4 regions of the Saccharothrix mutabilis subsp. mutabilis genome follow, and region 4 is predicted to be linked to each of the others. Evidence: riboswitches for the same ligand, from Rfam matches in the RefSeq annotation. Region 4 holds a riboswitch; each other region holds the start of a gene.
What was found. A riboswitch is a leader RNA that binds a small molecule or an ion and turns the genes downstream of it on or off. The one in region 4 is predicted to bind cobalamin.
Positions count from the first base shown of each region.

Region 1 (4,922 bases), on a different contig from region 4:
CCTGGGAGCCGCCAGGCGGGTCATGGCGACGCCGGCGAGGACTACCGCCATCCCGACGACGATCCGGACCGTCAGCGGCTCGCCCAGCACGATCGCGCCCAGCGCCACGGACACCACCGGCAACAGGTAGCCGACCGTCGCGGCGGCCGTCGGACCCTCGTCCTCGATGATCCGGTAGTTCAGGACGAAGGTCGCCCCGGTGCCGAAGATCCCGAGCACGACCACCGCCACGACCGCGGTCACGTTGGGGTGCGCCGGACCCGAGGTGGGCAGGGCGAGCGCGCTCCACGCCGTCGCCGCGGTCAACTGGGCGGCGGAGATCGCCATCGGGCCGCCCTTGCCGACCAGGTGGCGGCCCATGTAGGTGAAGGCGACGGCGTAGCTGGCCGCCGCGCCGAGCAGCGCCAGCGCGCCCAGGCTCATCAGGCCGTTCCGCTGCCACGGCGCGAAGATCAGCACCACGCCGGCGAAGCCCAGCGCCAACCCGGTCAACCGGACCGGCCGCAGGTCCCGGTCCAGGCCGAACGCGAGGCCGATGAGCAGCGACCACAGCGGGGTCGTCGCGTTGATCACGCCCGCGACCCCGGAGTCCACGCTCTGCTGCCCGATCGCGAACAACGCGAACGGCAGGGCGTTGCAGAACAGCGCCGCCACGGCGAGGTGCCCCCACGTGCGCGGCGAGCGCGGCAGCCGCTGACCGCCCGCGCGGGCGAGCACGAGCAGCACCGCCGCGCCCAGCGCGCAGCGGATCACGGTGAGCTGGACGGGCGTCAGGCCGGTGAGGGCCAGTTCGATCCACAGGAAGCAGGACCCCCACAGCAGGGCCAGGACGCCCGTCCGCAACACCGATCGACTCGTCATGCCTTCAAGGTGCCCCACGGCACCCATCAGAAAAAGTGAAGGCTTCTTGAGTCGCGTTAAGCGCTACTTCACGGTCGCGTGTGGACCCACAGCGCCTCCACACCGTGCACGATGGACGCCGTGCGGAACGGCGGTCGCTCGGCGGCCATCCGCAGGTGCGGGAACCGCCGCAGCAACGCCGGGTACGCGGCCCGCAGCTCCATCCGCGCCAGCTCCGCCCCGACGCAGCGGTGCGCGCCGTAGCCGAACGCCAGGTGCTGCGACACCTTCCGCGCCGAGTCGAAGTCGAGCTTGTCCAGGCCCTCGCGGTTGGCCGCGGCCAGCGACACCACCACGACGTCACCCTCCTGGATCGGCGTGTCCGCGATGACCATGTCGTGCTTGGCGAAGCGCGGGAACGCCACCTGCACCACCGTCAGGTGCCGCAGCAGCTCCTCCACCACCGGGCCCACGGCCGCGTCGTCGTCGGCCATCCGCGCCCGCGCCTCCGGGTCGCTCATCAGCACGATCGCGCCCAGCGCCAGCATGCTCGCGGTGGTGTCGAACCCGCCGGTGAGCACGCCGTCGGCCAGGCCCGCCAGCTCCTCGTCGCTGACCTCGTCCCCGTGCTCGCGGATGATCATGCCGATCAGCCCGTCACCCGGGTTCCTCCGCTCCCGCCGGACGATCTGCTCCATGTACTTCAGCGACTCGGAGATCGCCCCGAGCGCCTGCGTCGCACCCCCGAACAGGTCGAACCGCGCCGCCGCCAACTCCTGGAACCGCGCCCGGTCCTCGTACGGAACGCCCAGCAGCTCGCAGATCGTCAGCGACGGGATGGGCAGCGCGAACTCCTGCACCAGGTCCACCGGCCCCTCGGCGGCCTCCATCGCGTCCAGCCGCTCGGTCACGATCTCGTCGATGCGCGGCACCAGCCGCGCCAGCCGGCGCATCGTGAACTCGGGCGTGAGCAGCTTGCGCAGCCGCGTGTGGTCCGGCGGGTCGGCGAACCCGAGACCACCCGGGGTCTGCTCGACCCGCCCCACCGCCGCACCCAGCCGCGCGTAGTCGTTGCTGAACGCGTCTGTGTCGGAAAGCACCTTTTTCGCCTCGTCCTGGCCCGTGACCAACCACACCCGGACGCCGAACGGCACCGGGAGCCGGTGGATCGGGCCGGACTCGCGCATCCGCTCCAACTCGGGCACGGGAACCACCCCGTCGCGCTTCAACGGCACCAGCGCCCGGTCCGGGAGCAGCGACAACGCGCGTGAACCGATCCTCCCCATGACCCAACGCGTGATCGAACGCCGTGCGACCCACGCCACAAGGCCGTCGCGCACCGACGCCAGAGTCGCCATCCCACACCCCTCTTCCCCAGGATTGATCGACCGACGGTAACGGTTGCAGAGGGTGAGGAGCATCGCGCTACAGGCGGATTGACACGCTGTGTCGTCTGACAGACGATCTGCAATCGCGCATGTGCGGGGGAAGCCGGTCGAAGTCCGGCGCTGACCCGCAACGGTAGGTCCACCCGGACGAGCCCGAACGCCTGCCATGCGCGCAACGCTCCAGACACCCGTCGAGGTCAGCGGGTCGGAGCCTGGGGGTCGTCTCACGGCTGTCCGGGGTCCGCTCACGTCCACCCCCGGAAAGGTCGCACCATGTCGATCAGACGGACCGCCGCCGTCGCCGCCGCCGCGCTGTCGGTGTTCGCGGCCACCCCCGCTTACGCCGAACAGGTCACGACCTCACCCGCCGGGGCCGGCGCGGGCTGGCTGGCCCGCCAACTGGTCGACGGCGAGCGGTTCGAGGTCGACTACGGCGGCAAGCTCTACCCCGACCACGGCGGCACGATCGACGCGGTGCTGGCGTTCGCCGCCGCTGGCGTCGCCGAGGACAACGCGCTCAAGGCGACCGCGTGGCTGGCCAAGCCCGCGGTGCTGCCCGGCTACCTCGGCGACCCCAAGGACACCTCCTACGCCGGCGCCTACGCCAAGCTGGCCCTGACGGCGCAGGTCCGGGGCGAGGACCCGACCGCGTTCGGCGGCGTGGACCTGATCGCCGGGCTGAACTCGCTGCTCACGCCGTCGGGCCGGTTCTCCGACAAGTCGCCCTACCCCGGCGACTACAGCAACGGCTTCAGCCAGTCCTTCGCCGTCCTCGCGCTGGAGCGGCACGGCACCGCGCCCGAGGCCGCCGTGGACTACCTGGCGAAGAGCGCCTGCCCCGGCGGCGGGTTCCCGCTGGAGCTGGCGGCGGCCACGTGCGTGCCGCAGGTGGACGCGACCGCGATGGCCGTCCAAGCCCTCCTCGCCGTCAACCCGGCCGAGCGGGCCGCCGCCGACCCGACCGAGGACGCCGCCGACCCGGCCAAGGACGCCGCCAACCCGGCCGAGGACGCCGCCGACCCGGCCAAGGAGGCCACCGACCCGGCCAAGGTCGCCGCCGCCGGCGTGAAGTGGCTGGTCGAGCAGCAGCAGGCCGACGGCGGGTTCATCGACGTGCTGCAAAAGGGTGAGGCGGGCACCACGACCAACGCCAACACCACCGGCCTGGCCGCGCAGGCGCTGCGCGTGGCGGGCTCGACGGCCGCCGCGGACAAGGCGGTCGCCTACCTCAGGGCGCTCCAGGTCGGCTGCGGCGACGCCAACACGGGCGCGATCGCCTACGACGCCAAGGGCTTCTCCCCCGCCAACGCCAACCGCGCCACCGCGCAGGCCGTGCTGGGCCTGGTGGGCACCGGTTTCGCCACCCTGACCTCGGCGCGGGCGAAGGCCGCCGCGCCCGTGCTCGACTGCACCGCCCCGGCCACGGAGGTCGCGACCCCGCCCGCGCCGGCCGGCCCGCAGGCGCAGCAGCCCGAGGTGCTGGCCCGCACCGGTGTGCCGGTCACGCCCGCGCTGTGGCTGGGCACGCTGCTCGTCGTCGCCGGCGCGCTGGCCCTGGTGCTGGGCCGCCGCCGCGTCGCCCCTGTCCGCCGATGAGGCTGCCACTCGCGCCGCCGGTGGTCCCCCGGTGGTCCGCGCCGCTGGTGGCGCTGGGGTTGGTGCTGCTCGGCGCGCCCGTCCCGGCGTCGGCGGCGGGGTGTTCCGGGGTGACCGTGGTCGTGGACTTCGGGTCGTTGGGCGGCGGTGTGCGGACCGGCTGCGCTCCGGGCGACCCGGCCAGCGGGTTGGCGGCGTTGGGCGGGGCGGGGTTCGCCTTCGACCTGGCCAGCCGGCAGCCCGGGTTCGTGTGCCGGATCAACGGGGCTCCCGAGAGTGACCAGTGCGCGAACGCCGCGCCGAACACGGCCTACTGGTCCTATTGGCACGGCACGCCCGGCGGGTCGTGGAGCTACAGCAGCGCCGGCGCGTCGGGTTACGACCCCGCGCCCGGCAGTGTCGAGGGGTGGGCCTTCGGCGCGGGCGGACAGCCCGGCACCGCCCCACCCGCCCCCGCTCCCCAGCCACAACCTCAACCACAGCCACAGCCACAACCGCAGCCGCAGCCACAGCCGCCGGGCCAGCCCGCGCCGAACCAGCCGGGGGCCGGGCAGCCGACCGGGCAACCGAGCGCCGGGCAGCCCGCACCGACGAGCAGCGACGCCGCGGCGGGCCAGACCACCGCGACCGGTCCGACCCCCGCCACCTCCGCGAGCGAGACCGGGCGGCCGACCAGCCCCGGCGCGGCGTCGGCGAGCGTGGTGCCGACAGCCGGGCAGTCGTCGGAGGGCGGTGGCGTGCCGGTCGGGTTGATCCTCGGCGTCGGCGTGATGGCCGCGTTGGGCGCGGCCGGTTGGTGGGTCGCCCGGCGGCGGGCCGAGTCGGCCGGCGGCAGCGGTTCGTGAGTGGGGCGGTGCACCCCGGCGCGTGGTGGCTGTGGGCGTTGGGGTTGGCGGTCGTCGCGAGCCGGGCCACCAACCCCGTCGTGCTGGGCCTGGTCGTCGCGGTCGCCGGGTTCGTCGCCGTCACCTGCCGCCAGGACAGCCCGTGGGCGGACTCCTACGGCGTGTTCTTCAAGTTCGGGCTCGCCGTGCTGGGCGTCCGGGTGCTGTTCCACGTCGTGCTGGGCGGGGTGGACGGGCCGACCGTCCTGCTGGA
Region 1 covers NZ_BAAABU010000003.1:464,452-469,373, reverse strand. Annotated here, with positions in the region: gene ABD126_RS09760 (DMT family transporter) at 1-861, opposite strand, end outside; gene ABD126_RS09755 (cytochrome P450) at 930-2,198, opposite strand; cobalamin riboswitch at 2,270-2,411, shown strand; gene ABD126_RS09750 (peptidase) at 2,502-3,824, shown strand; gene ABD126_RS09745 (hypothetical protein) at 3,821-4,669, shown strand; gene ABD126_RS09740 (CbiQ family ECF transporter T component) at 4,666-4,922, shown strand, end outside.
Region 1: another riboswitch for cobalamin. It lies ahead of ABD126_RS09750 (peptidase); the one in region 4 lies ahead of ABD126_RS35760 (CbtB-domain containing protein).

Region 2 (4,922 bases), on a different contig from region 4:
CTTCGGCCGGGGCTTGCCGGACACCAGTTTCTCCGCGTCCGCGACCTGCTTGCGGTACTGGGCGATGAGGGCGTCCGCGCGGTCCTCGACCTTGAAGATGGCGCCGAGGTTCTTCAGGTCCGTGTAGAGCGCCTCCAGCGGCGGCATGATGCCGCGCTGCTTGCCGATGCCGTTGCGGCACGCTTCGGTCAGTTGGTAGGTGGCGACGCCGAGCTGCTTGAGGGCGTCGGGGGTGAACCCGGTGCTCTCGGAGAACCCGTAGTTCCAGCCCGCGAAGACCAGGTCCGCGCCGGCGCCCTGGACGACCTCCTTGCTGATCTCCTCGGACAGCTTGGGCACCTTCGCGTAGTCGTCCTTCCAAGGCGAACCGGCGATGTCGCCCTGTTGGCTGTCGCCGACGACGTAGCCCGCCATGCGGTCGGTCAGGCCGAGCGCGAACATCATCTCGGTGATGCCCGTGTCGTTGGTGACGACCTTCGCCGGGGTGCGGTCGTAGGTGACCTTCTGGCCGCAGTTCTCCACCGTGACCGCCGTGCCGCCGCCCTCCGGCGCGGCGACCGTGGCGCCGCACCCCGTGGCGAGCAGGGCGACCAGCGCGACGAGCCTCTTCACGAACCGACCTCCGAGTGTTCGAACAGCAGTTGCGGCACCCCGCTCGTGGGGTGCGGGACGACGTGGGCCTCGACTCGGAAGACCTCGCGCAGGACCTCGCCCGTCAGGACTTCCCGAGGGGTGCCGCTGGTGTGGACGCGTCCCTCGTGGAGCACGTGGAGGCGGTCGCAGTGGGCGGCGGCGAGGTTCAGGTCGTGCAGGACGGTCAGGACCGTGGTGCCCAGGGAGCGCACCAGGCGCAGCACGGCGAGCTGGTGGCTGATGTCCAGGTGGTTGGTGGGCTCGTCCAGGACGAGCACCTCGGGCTGTTGGGCGAGGGCGCGGGCGATCAGCACGCGTTGCCGCTCGCCGCCGGACAGGCTGAGGAAGCTGCGGTCGGCGAGGTGGTCCGCGTCCATCCGGGACAGTGCTTCGGCGCAGATGTCGCGGTCTCGCGCGGTTTCCCGGTCGAACCCGGTCTGGTGCGGGAGGCGGCCCATGGCGACCACTTCGGTGACCGTGAAGTCGAACTCGACGTGGCTGTCCTGGGTGAGGGCGGCGAGGGACTTGGCGGACTCCTTGACCGGCATCCGGTCCAGCGGGGTGCCGCCGAGGCGGACGACGCCCGTGGTCGGTTTGAGTGCCCGGTAGACGCACCGCAGGGTGGTGGACTTGCCGCTGCCGTTGGGTCCGACGATGCCGTGCACCTCGCCGGTGCCGACGGTGAGCGTGACGTCGTGGAGGATGCGGTCGACGGCGAGCCGGTCGAGGACGACGTCCATCAGCGGCCCCCGAACACGTAACCGCGACCGCGCATGAGGAAGACGAAGCAGGGCACGCCGAGCGCGGCCGTGATGACGCCCAGCGGCAGTTCCTCGGGGGCGGCGAGCAGGCGGGCGGCGATGTCCACCCAGATCAGGAAGCAGGCGCCGGCCAGGGGTGCGACGGCGAGCACCTTGCGGTGGTCCGCGCCGACCGCGAGGCGGACCAGGTGCGGGAGCATGAGCCCGACGAACCCCACCGCGCCGCTGACGGCGACCAGCACGCCCGTCATCGCGGCGGTCACGACGAAGAGCGCTTTGCGGAGGCGGGCGACGTCCACGCCGAGGGTGGTGGCGGTCTCGTCCCCCATCGACATGGCGTTGAGGCGCTTGGCCTGGGTCCGGAGGTAGAGGGTGCCCGCGGCGACGGTCACGGCGGCCACCGGCAGGGACGTCCAGGTGACCCCGCCGAGGCTGCCCAACAACCAGAACATCGCGGCGCGCGCCGCCTCGCCGCGCGGGGACTGGAAGACCAGCAGCATGGCGATGGCGGAGAAGCCGTAGGCGCACGCCGTGCCGGTGAGGACGAGGCGGAGCGGGGTGAGGCCGTTCTTGCGGGCGGCGAGGTAGACCAGCGCCATCGCGGCGAGGGCCGAGAGGAAGGCGGCGGTGGAGAGCGCGTAGACGCCCAGCGACGCGAACAGGCCCGTCGTCGCGACCGCCGTGGCCCCGACGCTCGCGCCGCTGGAGATGCCGAGCACGTACGGGTCGGCGAGGGCGTTGCGGACCATGGCCTGGATCGCCACCCCGACCACGGCGAGCCCGGCCCCGACCACGGCGGCGAGGAGGACGCGGGGCAGGCGGATGTCCCAGACGATCCGGTAGAACCCGGCGTCCCGCGCCCCGATCGTGCCCCCGGTGACCCCCGCCCGCAGCAAGCGCACGACATCGTCGAACGGCACCCCGACCGGCCCCAGCGCCACACCGCAGACGATGGACAGGGCCAACGCGGAGCCGAGCGCCCAGCAGAGCTTGGACGTCATGGCCACCTCGACCTTCCGGACAGGTGGCCGTGCGGAACGCAGCGGCGAGGACCCGCGCATCCGTCCCGCAGACCACGGCAGGAGTAAGGAGCACAACGGCCACCTGCGGGTGATCGGGCTCGCCCTGGTCGGGCCTACCGTTGCGGGTCAGCGCCGGATTTCGACCGGCTTCCCCCATCAGGTGACTGGCCCGACCCTACGGGGTGGGCGGCGCGGTGATCGCGGGAGGGTGGTGGCCGTGGGCAGCGCGGGAAAACCGAAGGCCGCCCCGGGAGTGGGGCGGCCTTCGGTGGAAAGTGCCGTTCCGGTCAGGCGCCGGCGCGGGCGTTGCTGCTCACCAGGGCCGCCAGGCGGTCGCCGACCGCGTAGGTGGCGCCGGGGGACGAGTGGTCGCGGGTGGCCAGGTCGAAGGCCACCGACGCCTCGATCCGGCGGGCCGCCTCGTGCTCGCCCAGGTGGTCCAGCATGAGGGCGACGCTCAGGACGGCCGCGGTCGGGTCGGCGATGCCCTGGCCGGCGATGTCCGGGGCGCTGCCGTGGACCGGCTCGAACATGCTCGGGTTGCGCCGGGTCACGTCGAGGTTGCCGCTCGCCGCGAGACCGATGCCGCCGGTGACCGCCGCCGCCAGGTCGGTCAGGATGTCGCCGAACAGGTTGTCGGTCACGATCACGTCGTACCGCGCCGGGTCCGTGACCAGGTGGATCGTCGCCGCGTCCACGTGCTGGTAGGCCACCGTCACGTCCGGGTGCTGCAACGACACCTCCTCCACCACGCGCGACCACAGCGAACCCGCGTGCGTCAGCACGTTGGTCTTGTGCACCAGCGTCAGGTGCTTGCGGGGCCGGTTGGCCGCGCGGGCGAAGGCGTCCCGGACCACGCGCTCGACCCCGAACGACGTGTTGATCGACACCTCGGTCGCGATCTCGTGCGGGGTGTCCTTGCGGAGCAGCCCGCCGTTGCCGGCGTACAGGCCCTCCGTGCCCTCGCGCACGACCACCATGTCGATCTCCGGCGGGTCGGCGATCGGGCTGCGCACCCCGGGGTACAGCCGGGCCGGGCGCAGGTTCACGTGGTGGTCGAGTTCGAACCTCAGCCGGAGCAGGAGGCCGCGCTCCAGGATGCCGCTGGGGACCGACGGGTCCCCCACGGCGCCGAGCAGGATCGCGTCGTGCTGGCGGAGCTCACCCAGCACCGACTCCGGCAACAGCTCACCTGTGGCGTGCCAGCGCGCCGCGCCGAGGTCGTAGCGGGTGATCTCAGCCGCTGGAACGACCTCACCGAGCACCTTCAGGGCCTCGGCGACGACCTCGGGCCCGATCCCGTCTCCTGGGATCACTGCGAGCCGCATCCACACACCTCCCAGGTATCAGTCCCATTGCGCGGGACTAGTTTCCTTTGCGAAAGGCTACCGGTCGACACCCCGTTCGCCGCACTCGGAACACCCTTCTGTGGCCGTTTCTCCCGTACTGCGGGACACCCGAACGGTTCAGTGCCCCCGATCGGCCGTCACCCGATGGTCTTAAACGGCTCTGGCCGGTCGGGAGCAGTCCCGACCGGCCAGAGTGGGCTAAACCCCGGGTCCTACGTCACGACACCTGCGACGAGGTCCGGACCCGCGTCTTGACCACGTCCACCTTGTCACCGGTGGTGTTGTGGTGGTGCAGGACGAGCAGGCTGTCGGAGCCGTCGGTCGCCAGGGCCTCGGCGTCGCGGTTCACCACGAGCGCCGTGCCCGGCCGCGCCAGGTAGGACAGCGCGGCGTCGCCGCCGCCCTGCACCCACAGGCCCGGCTTGAGCGGGTCGAACGACGCCGGCGTGTCGATCGAGTCGACCAGGCCGTTCGTCGTGCCCGGCGCGACGTAGAAGCCCGCCACACCGGTCGTGTACGTGATGCGGGACGTGTTGGCGTTGACGTCGATGCCCAGCGCCGAGAGCAGCACCGGCAGGACCACGACGTTGGTGTCGAACACGTTGGTGTCCACGTCGCCGAACTGGCCGTTCACGCCCTGGATGTCGACGGTCTGGCCGGTCTTGAGGTCCACCGTGACCGCGACCAGGAGGTCGGTGTCGGTCAGCTTGTTGGCGTAGACCTCGTAGTCCGGCGTGCCGTCACCCGTGGTGTCGATGTCGACGAACGGGATGGTGTTGTTGCCCAGGTTGTACCAGTTTCCCCAGGTCGCGATGCCGAACGCGAGCAGCGCCTGCTCCGGGGCGCCCTGCTGCTTGGCCAGCGGCGCGGTGGACGTGACGCCCACGTACCGCAGGTCGCCGCCCTTGGCGGTGTCGTTGAGCGTGCAGTTGGTCGTCACCGACCGGCGGCACTCGCGCAGCTTCGGCGAGGTCTGCTGCAACTCCAGGACGCTCACCAGGGACCGGTAGGCGCCCTGGTTGACGCCGCGGCCGGTCAGGTTCAGCACCGACTGCGTGCCCGGCCCGCGGAAGGTGACGCGGTCGGGGGCGTTGATGTCGGCGGCCGGCTTCGGCGCCGAGTACACCGGCACCCGCAGCGGGACCGTGCTGCCGCTC
Region 2 covers NZ_BAAABU010000002.1:41,083-46,004, reverse strand. Annotated here, with positions in the region: gene ABD126_RS03955 (ABC transporter substrate-binding protein) at 1-612, opposite strand, end outside; gene ABD126_RS03950 (heme ABC transporter ATP-binding protein) at 609-1,373, opposite strand; gene ABD126_RS03945 (FecCD family ABC transporter permease) at 1,373-2,395, opposite strand; cobalamin riboswitch at 2,483-2,615, opposite strand; gene ABD126_RS03940 (3-isopropylmalate dehydrogenase) at 2,704-3,744, opposite strand; gene ABD126_RS03935 (S8 family peptidase) at 3,983-4,922, opposite strand, start outside.
Region 2: another riboswitch for cobalamin. It lies ahead of ABD126_RS03945 (FecCD family ABC transporter permease); the one in region 4 lies ahead of ABD126_RS35760 (CbtB-domain containing protein).

Region 3 (4,922 bases), on a different contig from region 4:
CGACCTCCGCCGGGTACCGGTGCGCCAACCGCTTGTGCAGGTGCATGTACGACCCGTAGAAGAACGGGTCGCCCGCGGCCAGCACCACCACGGTCCGCCCCGCGTCCAGGTGCGCCGCCAGCCGCGCCGCGCACTCCTCATAGAACGCGTCGATCTCGCCCTGGTAGTCGTCGGTGTCCTCGGTCGTGACCGGGTACACCAACTGCTCCTCGATCTGGCCCTCGCGCAGGTAGCGGGCGGCGATGTTGCGGGCCACGCTGCGGCCGTGCCGCGCGCTGTGGAACACCACCACGTCGGCCTCGCCGATCAGCCGCGCCGCCTTGACGGTCACCAGCTCCGGGTCGCCCGGCCCCACTCCGACCCCGTACAGCCTGCCCGTCATTCTTCCTCGCTCGCGATCGCGTTGACGGCCGCCGCGGTCATGGCGCTGCCGCCCCGACGCCCGCGCACGACCAGGTACTCCAGGCCGAGGTCGTTGGCCGCCAACGCGTCCTTCGACTCCGCCGCGCCGATGAACCCGACCGGCACGCCCAGCACGGCGGCGGGCTTCGGCGCGCCCGCGGCCACCATGTCCAGCAGGTGGAACAACGCCGTCGGCGCGTTGCCGATGGCGACCACCGCGCCCGCCAGCCGGTCGCCCCACAGCTCCAGGGCCGCCGCGCTGCGCGTGTTGCCCAGCTCCGCCGCCAGGCCCGGCACGCGCGGGTCGGACAACGTGCACAGCACCTCGTTGTCCGCGGGCAACCGCTTGCGCGTCACGCCCGCCGCCACCATCTGCGCGTCGCACAGGATCGGCGCACCGGCCAGCAGCGCCGCCCGCGCGGAAGCCACCACGCCGGGGGAGTGGGCGATGTCCCGGACCAGGTCGACCATGCCGCAGGCGTGGATCATCCGCACCGCGACCCGCGCCACGTCCGCCGGCAGCCCGGTCAGGTCCGCCTCGGCGCGGATGGTCGCGAACGACTGGCGGTAGATCTCCGCGCCGTCCTTGATGTAGCTGGTCACCTGATCTCCTCGTACCCGTCGCCGGTCGCGACGTACTCCACCACGTCCCCCGCCGGCCGCCCGCACCGCCGCGCGCAGCCCGACCAGTGCACCCGGCCCGCGTGCGGCGTGCCGATCCACGCCGTGACGTCCGCCCGCACGTCCGACAGCGACTTCGCGCACCCCGGCCGCCCGGTGCACGCGCTCACCCCGTGCCACGGCGAATCCGACGAGGTGAACAGGCCCGTGGTGTCCGCCCCGACCGGCACCACCACGCTGCGCCACGGCGTGATCCGCACCGGCACTCCGGCGAGCAGCCGCGCGTCCAACCGACCCAACGGCACACCCGCCACGACGACGTCGCCGTGCACCCCGGGTGCGACCGGAGTCACAGTCGGGGGAATCCTCCCGGGTACCGGGGCGCCCAGGGCGTCCGTGATCTTCCGCACACCGGAGTCCACTTCGGACAGCCGCCAGGCGCTGCCGCGGATCTCCTGGAACAACCGGGAAGCCGTCACCACGGCCGCCACTGCATCGGTCACGCGCAGCCCGGAATCGGTTCCGGCCAGGAACAACGCGTCACCCACCAGGCCGATGTCACCGCCCAGCCCGCTGACCCCGGCACCCACCGTGACCAGGAACCGCCCCGGCAGGTCGGCCAACTCCGGCACCGCGCACAGCGCGCGGTCGATCCCGTCGACCAACCCCTGGTTGTCCTCCAGCGGCGCGGCGATGATGTTGCGCATCCGCTCGTGCGTCCGCGAGGGCAGCAGGCCGATGTCGGCCAGGAGCGCTCCCAGGACGTGCTCGGCGCCCGGCCGCAAGCCCCTGATCTGCACGTTCGCCCGCGAGGTCAGTTCCAGTGCCCCGTCGCCCAACTCCAGCGCGGCACCGCGCAGCGCGTCGAACTGCGCCGCCGACAGCGTCCCGCCGGGCACTCGGACGCGCGCCAGGCCGCCGTCGGCCGCCTGGTGCACGTCGACGGCGCCGGGGCACGCGTCGGGTCGTTCACGCTCCTGGGGCATGGGCTGGATGCTAACGCCCGTTAGGGTTGTCCCCGAACGGCGAAGCAACAGGAGGAAGCCGGTGCGAGTCCGGCGCGGTCCCGCCACTGTGACCGGGTGCGAGCCCGGGAGTCAGGAACTCCGCCCGCCGTCCCCTACGACCTGGGGCGAGGACCCCCGAGGGATGGAGCCCGCACGTGATCCTGCTGCTGTCGACCTCCGACACCGACCTGCTGTCCGCTCGCGCGAGCGGCGCGGACTACCGGCTGGGCAACCCCGCCCGGCTCACCGTGGACGACCTGCCCGCCCTGGTCGAGGGCGTGGACCTGGTGGTCGTGCGCATCCTCGGCGGTCGCCGGATGTGGGAGGAGGGCCTCGACTGGCTGCTGGCCGGCCCGCGCCCGGTCGTGGTGCTGGGTGGTGAGCAGAACCCGGACGCCCCGCTGATGGAGCTGTCCACCGTGCCGGGCGGGGTGTGCGCGGAGGCGCACGCCTACCTGGCGCACGGCGGTCCGGCGAACCTGGCGGAGCTGTTCAACTTCCTGTCCGACACCGTCCTGCTGACCGGTTTCGGCTTCAACCCGCCGACCGCCGCGCCGAACTGGGGCGTGCTGGAGCGGCCTCCGGCCCCCGCTTCGATCGTCGCACCGACCACCGACGATTCGGCCGCCTTGTCGCCGGAGGAGTTGTCGCGGCGTCCCGTGGTGGCGGTGTTGTACTACCGGGCGCACCACGTGGCGGGGAACACCGCGTTCGTGCACGCCCTGTGCGACGCGATCGAGGCCAAGGGCGGCCGGCCGCTGCCGGTCTACTGCGCGTCGCTGCGCACCGCCGAGCCCGAGCTGCTCGCCGAACTCGGCAAGGCCGACGCCCTCGTGGTCACCGTGCTCGCGGCCGGCGGCACCAAGCCCGCCACCGCGTCCGCCGGCGGCGACGACGACGCGTGGGACGTGGGCGCGCTCGCGGCGCTGGACATCCCGATCCTCCAGGGGCTGTGCCTGACCTCCAGCCGCGCCGCGTGGGACGAGAACGACGACGGACTGTCCCCTTTGGACACCGCCACGCAGGTCGCCATCCCCGAGTTCGACGGCCGGATCATCACCGTCCCCTTCTCCTTCAAGGAGATCGACGAGGACGGCCTGACCGTCTACGTCGCCGACCCCGAGCGCGCGCTGCGCGTGGCGGGCATCGCCGTGCGGCACGGCAGGCTGCGGCACATCCCCAACGCCGACAAGAAGATCGTCGTCATGCTGTCGGCCTACCCGACCAAGCACTCCCGCATCGGCAACGCGGTCGGCCTGGACACCCCGGCCAGCGTCGTGCGGCTGCTCAAGGCGTTGCGCGACAACGGCTACGACATCGGCGACGACCTGCCCGGCGTCGCCGACCTCGACGGCGACGCCCTGATCCACGCGCTCATCGCCGCCGGCGGCCAGGACGTCGACTGGCTCACCGAGGAGCAGGTCCAGGGCAACCCGGTCCGCATCGCCGCCTCCGCCTACCGCGAGTGGTTCGCCACGCTGCCCGACGAGACCCGCGAGGAGATCGAGCGGCACTGGGGGCAGGCCCCCGGCGAGCTGTTCGTGGACCGCTCCCGGGACCAGGACGGCGAGATCGTGCTGGCCGCCCTGCGGTCGGGCAACGTCGTGGTCATGGTGCAGCCGCCGCGCGGCTTCGGCGAGAACCCGATCGCCATCTACCACGACCCGGACCTGCCGCCGAGCCACCACTACCTGGGCGCGTACCGGTGGCTTGAGTCGGAGTTCGGCGCGGACGCCGTCGTGCACGTCGGCAAGCACGGCAACCTGGAGTGGCTGCCCGGCAAGGCCGTCGGCCTGTCCGCCGGCTGCGGCCCGGACGCCGCGCTGGGCGACCTGCCGCTGGTCTACCCGTTCCTGGTCAACGACCCGGGTGAGGGCACGCAGGCCAAGCGCCGCGTCCACGCCACCCTGGTCGACCACCTGGTGCCGCCGATGGCCCGCGCCGACAGCTACGGCGACATCGCCCGGCTGGAGCAGTTGCTGGACGAGCACGGCAACATCGCCGCGATGGACCCGGCGAAGCTGCCCGCCATCCGCGCCCAGATCTGGACGCTGATCCAGGCCGCGAAGCTCGACCACGACCTGGGCATCGAGGACCGGCCGCACGACGCCGAGTTCGACGAGCTGATCCTGCACGTGGACGGCTGGCTGTGCGAGGTCAAGGACGTCCAGATCCGTGACGGCCTGCACGTGCTGGGCGAGCCGCCGACCGGCGAGACCCGCGTCAACCTGGTGCTCGCGATCCTCCAGGCCAAGCAGATGTGGGCCGGCCAGGTCGCCGCGCTGCCCGGCCTGCGCGAGGCCCTCGGGCTCAAGGACTCCACCCGGACCTCGGTGGACGCCGTCGAGGCCGAGGCCCGCGCGCTGGTGCAGGCGATGGAGGACGCCGGCTGGGACCCGGCCGCCGCGCGGACGTTGACCGACGACGAGGACGTGGCGCGCATCCTGGAGTTCGGCGCGCTGGAGGTCGTGCCGCGGCTGGCGCGCACCACCGACGAGCTGGCCAACACGCTGCACGCGCTCAACGGCGGGTACGTCCCGGCCGGGCCGAGCGGGTCCCCGTTGCGCGGCCTGGTGAACGTGCTGCCGACCGGCCGCAACTTCTACTCCGTGGACCCCAAGGCGGTGCCGTCCAAGCTGGCCTGGGAGACCGGGCAGGCCATGGCGGAGTCCCTGCTGGAGCGCTACCGCGCCGACCACGACGGGCAGTGGCCGCCGTCGGTGGGCCTGTCGGTGTGGGGCACCAGCGCGATGCGCACCGCCGGTGACGACATCGCGGAGGTCCTCGCGCTGATGGGCGTCCGGCCGGTGTGGGACGACCAGTCCCGCCGCGTCACGGGCCTGGAACCGATCCCGCTGGACGAGCTGGGCCGTCCGCGCGTCGACGTGACGG
Region 3 covers NZ_BAAABU010000001.1:52,041-56,962, forward strand. Annotated here, with positions in the region: gene ABD126_RS00240 (precorrin-2 C(20)-methyltransferase) at 1-382, opposite strand, end outside; gene ABD126_RS00245 (precorrin-8X methylmutase) at 379-1,005, opposite strand; gene ABD126_RS00250 (hypothetical protein) at 1,002-2,009, opposite strand; cobalamin riboswitch at 2,016-2,155, shown strand; gene cobN (cobaltochelatase subunit CobN) at 2,186-4,922, shown strand, end outside.
Region 3: another riboswitch for cobalamin. It lies ahead of cobN (cobaltochelatase subunit CobN); the one in region 4 lies ahead of ABD126_RS35760 (CbtB-domain containing protein).

Region 4 (4,922 bases):
CGCACCGCCGAACCGCGGGACCTCGACCAGATCGGCGCGTTGCTGGCCGAACGCGGCGAACCCGAGGACGCCGTCGACCACCGGCTGGTGGTCGAGGACCCGGACGCCGGGTGGGAGGCGTGCGCGGTCGTCGTGGACGGTGACCGGGTGGTCTCCACCGCGACCCTGCTGGACGAGACGCTGTTCCTCGACGGCGTCGCGATCCCGGCGGGGCAGGTGGAACTGGTCGCCACCGACCGCGACTACGAGGGCCGCGGCCTGGTGCGGGCGCTCATGGGCTGGGCGCACGAGCGGTCCGCCGCGCGTGGGCAACTCGTGCAGGTGATGCTGGGCATCCCGTACTTCTACCGGCTGTTCGGGTACACGTACGCAATCCCCATCGCACCGGTCCGGCCCGTGGTGGGCACGGCGTCCGCCGACGGCTACACCGTGCGCGAGGCGACGTTCGACGACATCCCGGCCCTGCACCGGCTCCAGGAGGCCGAGCAGGCGCGGGCGGACCTGTCGATGCCGCACTCGCCCGGCCTGTGGCGGTGGCTGATCGCGCGCGACGGCAGCACGCAGTGGCTGGTGGAACGGGACGGCGTGCCGGTCGGCACCGGCCGCTCCACGCCGCCGGACGAGGGCGTGCGCCTGGCCGAGGTCGCGGCGACCGAGGCCGGCGCGGTGCGCGCGCTGTTGGCGCACACCGGTGCGACGACGGCGAACGAGCGTCCGGGCACGGTCGCGGGCGAGGCGCTGGAACCGTTCCTGGGTCCCGCGCCGGAGGAGGCGAACTCGTACTACGTGCGCGTCCCCGACCCGGTGGCGTTGCTGGACCACCTGCGTCCGGTGTTCGGGCGGCGGCTGGCCAAGTCGTCGTTCGCCGACGCGGAGGGCGAGGCGGTGGTGTCGTTCTACCGCTCCCACGTGCGCCTGCCGTACCAGGCGGGCGAGGTGGGTGCGGTGGTCGCGGGCAGCACCATGCAGGCGCCGGGTGTGGTGGGCGGGTGCGGCGTGGCGCCGGACATGCTGGCGTCGCTGCTCTTCGGCCCGCACGGGTTGCGTGGCCTCACCGCACGTCAGCCGGACGTCTACCCCGGTCCGAACGCGGACCTGATGCAGACCCTGTTCCCGCCGGTCCGCTCCGACCTCATGACCTTCTACATGCCCTGATCGACACCCGGTCCCGCGTTCGGGTCGGTCAGGTGCCGTAGCCGGCGAACTCGACACCCAGCGCCACGCCCGCCAACGCGAGCAGCACGCCCGCGCAGGTCAGGGCGCGCCGGTAACCGGTGTCGCCCAACCGGCGCCGGCCGCGCGCGACCAGGACCGCGATGACCACCTTGCCGCCGATCAACATCAGGTAGAAGCCGACCAGCAGGGCCACCGCCGCGCCCGCCGACGCCCGCCACGTGGTGATCGTCAGCGGTCCGAGGGCGGTGGCCCAGGCGACCCACGGGTGCGGGCTGAGGAGGTTCACCAGCACGGCGCGGCGCAGGGCGTCACCGCCGGCCTCGCCGGAACCGTCGAGGGTGGCGGTCCGGGCCTCGCGCACCGTCCGCACCCCGCTCCACACCACGAACACCGCGCCCACGACCCCGAGCACGCCCAACGCCCGCGCCGGGAGGCGGTCGAGCACGAGAACGGTCACGCCGACCACCACCGCGTCCGAGAGCAGGGGCGCACAGGCCGCCAACGCGCCCGCCCGCCATCCCGACCGCAGCGCCGACGTCACGACCAGCACCAACAGCGGACCGGGGCTGATGCTCGCCGCCAAGCCGAAGGTGAGTCCGAGCCCCAGTGCGTCCACGGGCGGCAGACTAGGACACGTGTCCGACTTCGCCGCCGTGCTGTCCACCCTGCGCCGGGTCCGCGGTCTCAGCCCGTTCTTCGCCCTGGACCTGGGCCGTCCCAGCGACGACTGGCTCCCCGGCGCCGACCTGCTCGACGGTCCCGCGCTCCCCCGCACCCTCGACGCCATCGCCGAGCGCTACCGGACGGGCGAGCGGCGGGTGGCGGCATCGCTGTTCTTCCTGAGCTACACCGCGCGCCTGCTCTGCCCGACCGCCGCCGCCCACGCCGTCGAGGGAGTCGCGCCCGACATCCGCCCCGGCAACCTGTGGTGGCACTACGGCCCGGACGGGCTGCGGGTGCGGATCGACCGAGCCGACCCGGGCGTGGGCATCGCGGAGTCGCTGGAACCGGTGGTCGAGGCGGTGCGAGCGGTCGTGCCGGTGGCGCGCGGGCTGCTGTGGGGCAACGCGGCCTCCTCGATCGCCGGCGCGCTGAAAACGGTCGCCCGCAGCGGCACCGCGCCGGCGGAACACTGCGTGGCGGTAGGCGAACACCTGCTCTCCGAACCACCGCTCAAGGGCACGGGCGACTTCATCCCGTTCCCCGGCGAAGTGGCCTTCCGCCGCCGGAGCTGCTGCCTGTACTACCGCCTGGACGGCGGCGGAACCTGCGGCGACTGCCCCCTCCCCACCCGCTGAGCGCGACGCACGCGGCCCACCCGGCGCACGGCTGGCTGGGCGTGGGCTGCCCACTCGGCGAACGCGGCCCAACCGGCGCGCGCGGCCCCGCCGGGCGCAAGCGGCCCACCCGCGAACTGCCAACTCACCCGGCCGGCCAGCGCCGCCCCGGCCGACCAGCGCCCCTTCCGCCCGCCCCAAGCCGCGAGCGGCCCGTTCGCGCCTGCCCCGAACGCCACGCCTAGCCGCTGTGGCGCACCGGGCGTTGCGGACGTGAGGTGAATGACAACTCGTCTGGTCGGTTGTGCCGGGACGGAGTGGACCTTTACGGTTCCAGCGCCGCAGTGGACGGGAAGCCGGTGGGAATCCGGCGCGGTCCTCGCCACTGTGACCGGGGAGCCAACCCGCCGAGAACGTCACTGGTCGCACGGTGCGGCTGGGAAGACGCGGGGACGGTGTCGATCCGGGAGTCAGGAGACCGGCTGCGGCGCGAAGTGTTGTTGACCTTCCACGAGGTATGGAGGAGGCCGTCATGACGAGCCCCGCGCACCACCTTTCCCTTCCCATCCCCCGGTGGGCCTACGCCGTCGCGCTGGTCGCGCTGATGGTGACCTGGCTCGTCCTGCAGGAGAACGGCATCGCGCTCGGCCACGCCGCCGAGTCGCTGCACGAGTTCTTCCACGACGGGCGCCACGCGCTCGGCGTCCCGTGCCACTAGGCAACCGACCGATGACCACGTACAAGGGCGTGCTGCTGCGCGGGATCGGCGCGGGCGGCATCGCCGGACTCCTGGCGGGACTCGTCGGGCTCGTCGTCGTGGAGGTGCCCATCCGGGCGGCGTTGGCCGTCGAGGAGGCGCGTGCCGCCGCGGAACCCGCGGCGGAAGCAGGACACGACCACGGTGAGCTGTTCGGTCGTGGCACCCAACTGGTCGGCGGCGTGCTGGCCGCGGTGATCGTCGGCTTGGCGATCGGCGCGCTGTTCGCCACCGCCTACGCTGGCGCCCGCCGCTGGTTGGTCCACCGCCCGCCGTTCACGCGGAGCGTCACCCTGGCCGCGGCGGCGTTCGGCGCGGCGGCGCTGCTGCCCGCGGTGAAGTACCCGGCCAACCCGCCGGCGGTGGGCAACCCGGACACGGTGGACTACCGGACGGTGCTCTACCTGGGCGTCATCGCGGCCGGCCTGGCGGTCGTCTACGGGGCGAGCTTCCTGGCGTCCCGCCTGACCCACCTGGCCGCCCCGGTCCGCTCGACGGTGGTCGCCCTGGCGGCGATCGCCGGCGTGGTGGTGGTCCTGCTGGCCTTCCCCGCGCCGCCGGACGCGATCCCGGCGGACATGCCCAGCGACGTCCTGTGGGACTTCCGCCTCGCGTCACTGGCGGAGACGGCCACCCTCTGGCTCGGCCTGGGCGTGGTGTTCGGCCTGCTGATCGACCCGTCGGTCCGCAAAGCCACGGCGAAGTCCCCGGCCCTGGCGGCCTGAGCGGAACGGCTCCGGGCGGGTGCGGGATGCCGCACCCGCCCAGGGTCGGAACTGTCAGGCCCGGCTCGGAGGGGTCAGACCCGGCCGGGCAGCGAGGCCAACAGCTCCAGGTCCACGTCCACCAGGGAGTCGCGGAAGATCCGCCGCTCCCCCGCCGGCACGGGCACGTCGCACGGCACGACCAGGACCGTGCAACCCGCCGCCACCGCCGAAGCGACACCGGTCGGCGAGTCCTCGATCGCCACACAACGCTCAGCGTCGACGCCGAGCATGCGTGCTGCCTTCAGGTACGGGTCCGGTAGGGGCTTGTTGCGGCCCTCCACCTCGTCGCCGCACACGGTCACGTCGAACAGCTCGCGGCCGATCGTGTCCAGCGCGACCTCGGTCAAACCGCGTTCCGTTGACGTCACCAGCGCCATCGGCACGCCGGAAGCACGCACCGCGCGCAGAGCGTCCCGCGCACCCGGTCGCCACGGCAGACCGGCCCGGAACAGCTCCTCGGTGCGCCGCAGGACCCACGCCGCCCCGTCGGCCGTCTCCTCCGGCGTCGGCACCACGCCGACCTCGGCGAACAGCAACGCCATGGTCGTCGGCACGTTCGACCCGACCATCGCCTGCCGGGTCGCCAACGACAGCGACCCGCCCAGCTTCTCGGCGAACTCGTAGAGCGGGACGTCCCACAGCTTCTCCGAGTCCAGCAGGGTGCCGTCCATGTCCCACAGCACGGCCTCGACGGTCATGCCGCCCCTCTCCACAGGTACGCCTTCACGCGTTGAAGTACTTCGCCTCGGGGTGGTGCGCCACGAACGCGTCGGTCGACTGCTCCGGGTGCAGTTGCAGCTCCTCGGACAGCTCGACCCCGATCCGCCCCGGTTCCAGCAGGTCCACGACCTTGACCCGGTCCTCCATGTTCGGGCACGCGCCGTAGCCCAGCGAGTAGCGGGCGCCGCGGTAGCCGAGCTTGAAGAACTCCTCCACGTCCGCGGG
Region 4 covers NZ_BAAABU010000030.1:79,835-84,756, reverse strand. Annotated here, with positions in the region: gene ABD126_RS35775 (GNAT family N-acetyltransferase) at 1-1,155, shown strand, start outside; gene ABD126_RS35770 (LysE family translocator) at 1,184-1,792, opposite strand; gene ABD126_RS35765 ((2Fe-2S)-binding protein) at 1,812-2,474, shown strand; cobalamin riboswitch at 2,779-2,954, shown strand; gene ABD126_RS35760 (CbtB-domain containing protein) at 2,986-3,171, shown strand; gene ABD126_RS35755 (CbtA family protein) at 3,183-3,935, shown strand; gene ABD126_RS35750 (HAD family hydrolase) at 4,010-4,675, opposite strand; gene metH (methionine synthase) at 4,701-4,922, opposite strand, start outside.